Regions from separate parts of the Paenibacillus sp. 01T442 genome, predicted to be linked through region 1. Evidence: riboswitches for the same ligand, from Rfam matches in the RefSeq annotation. Region 1 holds a riboswitch; the other holds the start of a gene.
What was found. A riboswitch is a leader RNA that binds a small molecule or an ion and turns the genes downstream of it on or off. The one in region 1 is predicted to bind cobalamin.

Region 1 (4,395 bases):
AGCGCCCAGACCATGAACGAAATCCAGACCAAATCCCTTGACCGGCAATGAGATGATATCAGCATAGCGATCTACGGATTCAAAATACGTTTGAAGCATAATGTTTAGGTTTGGTACAGCTGCTGCGAAAGTTTCATATATGTTTTTAAGTCTCTCAATGTCTGCATCGCTTAACTTCGTTACGAGAATCGGCTCATCGATTTGTACCCATTGAACGCCTTCTGCTGCAAGCTCTTGAAGAATCTGTACATAAAGCGGGATCAATCGGCTCAACCAAGCGTCCGTTTCTGACTGACTGTACCCTTTGGATAGCTTCAAGAAAGTTAAAGGACCAACGATGACTGGCTTTCCTTCGATTCCGAGCTTTGCCTTCGCTTCCCGGTAAGCTGTTAATGGCTTGTTCTCCGTAATGACAGGTGAAGCTCCGTTCAGTTCAGGCACGATATAGTGATAATTGGTGTTGAACCACTTCGTCATTTCACTTGCTGTAGCATCTTTCGTTCCCCGTGCAACTCCGTAATAAACTGACAAGGGCACTGCGCCACCKTTGAAAGCAAAACGTTCTGGAATAATGCCAAACATAGCAGCTGTATCAAGAATATGATCATAATAGCTGAAATCGTTGACCGGAATAAGATCGATGCCTTTTTCCTTCTGCTTGCGCAAGTGATTTAGACGAATCTCCTGCAGTTGTAACTCAAACTCTGATTCTTCCAGCTTGCCGGCCCAGAAGGCTTCAAGTGCTTTCTTCCATTCTCTGTCAGCACCAATACGCGGATATCCCAAACTACTACTTCTTACCATTTAACAAAACTCCTCTGCAATCATTTGTTACACCAAAGATATCACAGAGGATTAGTTATAACGTAACTGGAATTATCTATATCTAGATATAGCTTAAAGCTATATGAGAAACACTTCTATCGAAGTACTTCGAGGATGAGCGACCGCGTTTTAAAGGTAGTTTTTATCGCCAATAATAATTTGTTCTTCCGAGTACCGGAAAATTATAAATTCTTATGTGGTTAGAATGCCATGGGGACAATTGCCTGGTGGAGTGCTGCTACGTAAGCTGCACCAAGCTTAGATAGCGGAATATGGCTATGGGAAATCCACCCGACATTAATCATTTCGTCACAATCCAAAGGTACGGGAATTATCTCATTTCCATTCAAATCTGAGCTCAATACCCCGGTTGATATGGTGTAACCATTCAAACCGATTAATAAATTGAATAGTGTAGCCCGGTCATTCACACGGATACTTTTCTGATGTGACATCGTACTGAGAATTTCTTCGGCAAAATGAAACGAATTGTACTCCCCTTGATCAAATGACAAATAGGGATAGTTTTGAAGTTGGTCAATGGTCACGATGGATTGCTTCGCGAGGGGATTTTTAATGCTGATAAAAATATGCGGTTTGGCGATAAATAAACTGTTGAATTGCAGATTCCCGCTTTTAAGCAGCTTGTTTATAACCTTTCCATTAAATTCGTTCAAGTATAAGATGCCAATCTCACTGCGCAAGTTCTTTACATCTTCAATAATTTCATACGTTTTGGTTTCACGCAGTGCTAGCTCATATTCATCCTGACCATATTCCGAAACCAGACTTACGAAGGCATTTACCGCAAAAGCATAATGCTGAGTCGATACAGAAAAATGCTGCGATGAAGGCTTCGCATTCAAGTATCGACTTTCCAATAACTCTGCCTGCTCGACGACCTGCCGCGCATAACTCAGAAATTCAACACCTTCCTTGGAAAGTGATATCCCTTTATTGGATCTTTCAAAGATGGCGATTTGAATTTCTTCTTCCAACTCCCGGATCGCATTTGAAAGGCTTGGTTGAGAAATGAACAGCCTTTTGGCAGCCTCATTAATAGATCCGCGATTTGCAACCTCGATTACGTATTTTAATTGTTGTAACGTCATGGATATCCCTCCTCCGACTATAATCCGAACCAGCATCTTACTTGATTTTGAATATTGTAACACACTAAATAAGAACTAATCTTCCATAGACAAACAATTAAACTGACTATATGATTAGACTAATTAAATAATTGATAGTTAAGGTGCATGCTTATTAGGAATAAGTAATGCTTAATTGGGAAGTCTGGTGCAAATCCAGCACGGTCCCGCCACTGTAAATGAAGAGCGACTCTATGAATTGCCACTGGTATGACTATACCGGGAAGGTTAGAGAAGCGTTGACGCATGAGTCAGGAGACCAGCCTTAATGTGTATTCACAAACTCTACGGAAGATGGAGGGGGTGCTTTTCTTGTTGTCTACTACCAATACTGACATCACAGCCCTTGATTCTTTCAAATCAAGGGCTTTTTCTAATGCTCATCAGACCATTTCAAGGAGCAGTCCAATGGACTGCTCCCTATCATTTTATTAACTTAGGAGGACAAAATGAAACTGTATCGTAGAATCTTCACCTTACTCATTGCTTTGTTCCTTTTTGCAAGCAGCGTAAGCATCGTTCACGTATCTGCGATGTCGAATCTGGCTGTGGACGTTGCTATAAAGGATACCGCTGAGTATCTGCTTGAAACTGTAAAGGAACCAGAAGTCGGTTCGATAGGCGGCGAATGGGCCGTTATCGGACTTGCCCGTTCCAGCTATGACGTACCTCAGAGCTACTACGACAATTATTACAAAGGCGTTGAAACCTACGTCAAAGAATTAAAAGGCAATCTTCACGATAAAAAGTACACCGAATACTCGCGATTGATTTTAGCCTTAACCGCAATTGGCGCAGATCCCACTCATGTTGCAGGCTATAATCTACTTACGCCGCTCGGGGACTTCGATAAAACCATCTGGCAAGGTATCAACGGTCCTATATTTGCATTAATTTCCCTTGACAGTGYCAATTACAATATCCCGATAAATCCAACCGCCAAAACGCAGGCTACTCGAGACATGTATATTGATGAAATCTTATCGAATCAGCTTCCGGATGGCGGATTTGCACTTTCAGGCGTGTCTGCAGATCCTGATATTACGGGTATGGCCTTACAGGCTCTAGCCAAATATCAAAATTACACGAAAGTAAAAACAGCTACGGAAAAGGCCATTAACCGTCTTTCCAAAATACAGGACAACGATGGCGGCTACGCAAGTTGGGGTGCAAAAACTTCGGAGAGCACCGTGCAGGTGCTGATGGCGCTATGTGAGCTTGGTATTACTATTGAAGATAGTCGTTTTATTAAGAATGGTCATACCATTGTTGATGATTTACTATCCTTTTATTCAAAAGGACAGGGATTTAAGCACACTTCTGATGGCAGCGGTGTAACGGGGATGTCGACAGAGCAGTCATTTTATGGGCTAGTGAATGTTCAAAGAATCCTCGCGAACAAGAGCAGCTTATATCGAATGAACGATGTCAAACAAGCTACCTCAGCAACGCCTGACAACACTAACGGCTTAATGAACAAACACAAGGATATACAAGTTATGCCTGTTACCGATGCGAATAAGACTTTCTCTGATATCGCTAACCATACCAACAAAGCAGCCATTGAATTCCTTTCATCTAGAGGAATTATTAACGGTATGACTGACACTGAATTCTCACCAAATCAAACAATGACGCGTGCCGAATTTGCGACCATAGTCACCAAAAGTCTAGGTCTACCTATGCAAAAGCAATCTAACTTCCATGATGTCGCTTCTACAGCCTGGTATGCGGACTATGTAGGCACAGCTTATTCTTATGGCATCGTAAGCGGAACGTCAGAGACCACTTTTACACCGAACAATACGATTACAAGGCAGGAAGCTGCTGTCATGATCGCCAATGCAGCTAAGCTCACTGGCATGGATACAAATTTGAACACAGTTGAAACGAGAGATATGTTAGCTCAATTTGGAGATTACATCCAAACAGCTGAGTGGTCGAGGGATGCGCTAGCTTTTAGCTATCGAGAAGGTATTCTATCGCAAGATATGCTGAATATTGAGCCCACTACAGCTGTCACTCGAGCTGAAATAGCCGAGATGCTCTACCGCTTACTCTCTGCTGCTAAACTTATTAAAGAGGCGAACTAATGCGATTAACGAAAAATAAAATAATTGCTGCGACGATCATAGTGATCGTCTTGGTGGCAGCTTTCTTCAGTAGCGGGATGCCGCGGCAGCAGGCAGATCCTACTTCTACTTCTGGACTTAGAATGAGTAGTCCCACAACGACGACCTCACCTTCAGTATCCAAACCTATGGAGCTAACGACACCTCCTGAAGAACTGAAAGATACTAAGTCTTCTGATCCCGCCGTGACGACGCCAAGCAACACCCCTGTACCTGCTCAACCTACGGAAGAACCCATGCCTATTGCGACTCAAGATGCTACACCGTTGAACAAGGAAACGCCCAAG
Region 2 (4,395 bases), on a different contig from region 1:
CGACAGACACGGCAGCAGCCGTGATCAACGTCGAAGCGATGAGTACGATCAGTTTCGTACGCTCAACATGAACACCGAGATGTGCAGCCTGACGCTCTCCTAATGCCAGCAGGTTTAATGATCTCGCATAGCTTAGCAGAATCACTATACCGATTAGTAGATAAGGTAAAATCATATACGTATATGCCCATCCACGCATCGATAGACTGCCCATGAGCCAGAAAATAATTTCATTCACCGTTTGGTTCGAAATCGAAACTAAGAACGATACAAACGCCCCAAGAAAGGCTTGCATCACAACGCCGGATAGAATCAGCGTTTCCATCTTTAGCTTCCCATCAATCATCGCTAGCTTCAAGACCAAGAACAGGGAAATAAGCCCCGTCGCGAAAGCCACAATGGGGATCGACCATTGCCCGAACCAAGCGAACTGCAGCCCGAAATAAATAAGAACTGCAGCCCCAACAGAAGCTCCTGAAGATACGCCCAACGAGTAAGGATCGGCAAGCGGATTGCGCAGAACCCCTTGGAAACCAGCACCAGCTATGGAGAGTACAGCCCCTACAAGAATACCTAGTAACATGCGAGGGATTCTTACTTTATTAATGATTTGTTCCGAAGATTGCGGCCAGTTCACCTCGACATGACTTCCTATCCAAGGAAGATGCTTCGCTAGAATCCCCACGATTTGTGAAAGTGGAAGCTGTGCCGACCCGATGGATAAACTCACCACAATAGAAAGAAGAAGGAGTAGAACGCCTACTCCTCCTCCAAACATCAATTTTCTTTTCATTATTTCACCAATTCAGGATAGATCCCTTTCGCCATTTCCAGTAGTCCATCCGTCAGTCTCGGACCTGGGCGGCTTACGGAGTTCTGGTCAAGACCTATCACACGTTTATTTTTCACGGCGTCAATCGCATCCCACCCACCGCGCGTACGAATAATTTCTTCTAACGGCTTCTTGCTCTTGATATCAACAATCCCGTTTGCGAATAAGATCACGTTCGGGTTCTGTTGAATGATTTTCTCTTCACTGATTTCATACCAGCCTGCTTTATCCGCAGCAACATTAATCCCCCCAGATAGGGTAATTAATTCATCCATGAACACACCGCTTCCTACGGTCCAGCCTGGGGCAAATTCCATATACACTTTTTTCTTATTCTCTTGCTTCACATCTTTTACAGCATCGACAACTTTCTGACGATCCGCTTTCATTTTAGCGACAACTTTCTCCGCTTGTTCTTGATGATCGGTAATCAGTCCAAACGTTTGAATATTATTGATCGCATCATCAAGTGTTTTGGGATCTACTTTAAACACGTTAATGTTCATCGCACGCAAGTCATCCACTGTTTTAGCATTCATGGAAACACCAGTGATAACAATATTCGCATTCGTAGCAATGACTGCCTCCATATTGGGCTTCGTAATGCTGCCTAGCTTCGGCTTCGATTTTGCTGCTTCCGGATAATCGTCATAATCCGATACACCGACAATATTCGCTTCTAGTCCAATCGCAAACAGCGATTCTGTCTCTGCTGGCGAGACCGACGCGATTCGTTCTGGCGCTTTGTCGAACGTAAACTCTTTACCTGTCACATCTTTTACTTTCAATGGATACGTCGTTTTCTTCGCAGCGGCAGGAGTTGCCGACGTTACGGGTGCCTTCGTCCCCGCACCACCTAGTTTCGATGGATCCGTAATTTCTGTTTCCTTCTTCGCACATGCCGCTAACGAGATCGCGGTCGCAACCGCTAATGTTAAGATAAGACCCCTTTTGAAATTGCTCTGTTTCATCACTTTAGCCCTCTTTTCCTTATTTTCAATTTACAGCCAAAAAAAATCCCCTTGTTCACTAGGAACGAAGGAGACGATAAATCGCGGTATATGGCAACGAACTTACGTGCGCTGCTTCCTGATTTAACGCGATCCTTTTCCTCGAAGGATGTTGTATCGGCACTATAGGCAGGTATTCTGACTCTCCAGACTTTCACAAGACTGAATTACAGTGGCGGGACCGTGCCGGATTTTAACCGGCTTCCCCTGAACTAATAATGTTCCATTTGGAATATTACCAGTACCTACAGTTGCAAATTATACATTGGTGCTATTAGTCGATTATAGATGTTCGCTTATTTTTGCGCAATAATTTGGATAACTTTCAGCGCCTCGTCCATTTTTGGAGCATTCTGAGGAATGAACGCGTATAATCCTTTACCTTCAAAGCCTTGTTCTTTCATCCATTTGTTTCCAGTAAGTGGAATGCCGTACAGATGCTTCTCCGCGGCCTTACCTTCTTCTTTGATCTCGATAACCCCATCTGGATAATCCTTAGGGTTGATGATGTTATCCAATGAAACGAATCCTGCTTGGTTGCTCAAGCCTTTGAACTGCTCTTCTCCCAAGATGAAGATCCCGTTACCACCAGCAGCAAGCTCAACAATCATTTTTTCCAATGAAAAAATAGGTGATGTATTCAACTTCACTGTAGGAATTTCGCCTACCTTGGATTTCAGAGATACTTCCAGCTTCTCCGCCGCTTCACTTGGAAACCCGTTTGGTCCCATCATAAATACCGATACATCTGCCTTCGGTCCACCACAAGCTGTAAGCATTAATATCATTCCTAGCATGACAACGAATAACCATTTTGCTTTCATGTGTATGTATTTCCCTCCGTCAAGTACTCTCTCTTTATCGATAGTCGCCAGAAAAGTCGGTTTTCACCGACTTTTCTTTCCAGATGTCATATATTCATTTATTTTTTGATCCAGTATCGTACTTAATTCAACTACCGCATCAGATGTCATTTCTCGACCTTCCATGACCATCTGTTCCATTTTACGTCTCAATGTATGGATCTCTTCTTCAAGTAAAGCTAGGGAATTTTGCTTCTTGGCATTTCTGGTCAGCCAACGCTGTCCGAACTCTTGCTCGCGAATTTGAAATTGCTTCTGAAAGTTAGTAAGCTGATATTCCATAAAAGCCATGCTCATCCCTCCTTACTCTTAGAATACCAGTTTTCGTCTCCTATGAACATATGAATTTACAAAGAATATTATAATTTCCGTAAGAAATTACCGATTCTCTCTAATGCTTCATTCAGTTGGGAAACACTATAGGCATAAGAGCATCGTAGAAAACCTTCTCCACCTAAACCAAATACATCACCAGGCACTGCAGCTACCTTAGACTCATACAAAAGTCGTTGTGCGAATTCATCCGAAGTTAATCCTGTTGCCACAATGCTAGGGAACGCATAGAATGCGCCTTGTGGTTCATGGCATTCAAGTCCGACTTCACGGAAGCCTTTGACAACTAATCGTCTCCGTTGATTATAGGATTCAATCATCCGGTCTTTCTCTTCCAAGCCATTCGTCAACGCTTCATGTGCAGCTACTTGCCCCATGACAGGCGCACACATGACCGTATATTGGTGAATCTTGGTCATAGCTGAGATGAGCTCTCTGTGACCGCAAGCATACCCCATCCGCCAGCCTGTCATTGCGAAAGCTTTGGAGAATCCGCTAACGAGAATCGTCCGATCCTGCATCCCAGGAACTGCTGCGAAGCTCACATGCTTCTGGCCGTACGTCAATTCCGCATAAATTTCATCGGAGATGACAATCAGATCATGCTCTTCAACAACTTTGGCAATCGGGAGCCAATCTTCATACGTCATAATGCCGCCAGTTGGATTACTAGGATAGCATAGAATTAATATTTTGGATTTTGGCGTAATCGCATCGCGAAGTGCCTTTTCCGTCAATTTAAACTGATCCTTCGCAAAAGTTTCGATACCCACTGGCACACCACCACTAATGGCCGTGATTGGCGAGTAAGAAATATAACAAGGCTCAGGAATCAGAATCTCATCCCCAGGTGTAATTAGTGAACGCAGCGCTAGATCAATAGCTTCACTGCCGCCTACCGTTACAAGCACCTCGTTCGAAGGCTCATATTTCACTTTAAAGGATGTATACAAATAGTTTGCAATCGCTTCGCGGAGCTCAGGAATACCAGAGTTTGGCGTATATTTCGTTCTGCCGCGCTCCAAGGAATGTACAGCTGCTTCACGAACGTGCCAAGGTGTGGAAAAGTCAGGTTCGCCAACACCTAGTGAGATGATGTCCTCTTTACTATTGCTAACGAGATCAAAAAACTTCCGAATCCCAGAAGGCTTCATTTCACGTACCGCAGGAGCGAGGTAGTCCTGCATCGATTTTTTGCTTGATTGAATCGTAGTCTCATCCTTGATCATAGCGCTACCTCTCCCTTACGGCGAAACAAGCATTCGGTGATCATCTTCCTGATCTTCGAAAATAATGCCGTCTTGTTTGTATTTTTTCAAAATAAAATTCGTTTTCGTAGAAAGCACACGGTCGATTG

Region 2: linked by a shared signal. The riboswitch ahead of AC1DLM_RS18600 (ABC transporter substrate-binding protein) and the one ahead of AC1DLM_RS00265 (S-layer homology domain-containing protein) in region 1 are both predicted to bind cobalamin.

Annotation. Positions count from the first base shown of each region.
Region 1 covers NZ_JBFTPF010000001.1:41,987-46,381, reverse strand. Annotated here, with positions in the region: gene metE (5-methyltetrahydropteroyltriglutamate--homocysteine S-methyltransferase) at 1-804, opposite strand, end outside; gene AC1DLM_RS00270 (LysR family transcriptional regulator) at 1,026-1,937, opposite strand; cobalamin riboswitch at 2,062-2,258, shown strand; gene AC1DLM_RS00265 (S-layer homology domain-containing protein) at 2,426-4,069, shown strand; gene AC1DLM_RS00260 (DUF4430 domain-containing protein) at 4,069-4,395, shown strand, end outside.
Region 2 covers NZ_JBFTPF010000023.1:28,717-33,111, reverse strand. Annotated here, with positions in the region: gene AC1DLM_RS18605 (FecCD family ABC transporter permease) at 1-793, opposite strand, end outside; gene AC1DLM_RS18600 (ABC transporter substrate-binding protein) at 793-1,803, opposite strand; cobalamin riboswitch at 1,954-2,106, opposite strand; gene AC1DLM_RS18595 (hypothetical protein) at 2,139-2,666, opposite strand; gene AC1DLM_RS18590 (aspartyl-phosphate phosphatase Spo0E family protein) at 2,730-2,996, opposite strand; gene AC1DLM_RS18585 (aminotransferase class I/II-fold pyridoxal phosphate-dependent enzyme) at 3,065-4,267, opposite strand; gene AC1DLM_RS18580 (Lrp/AsnC family transcriptional regulator) at 4,283-4,395, opposite strand, start outside.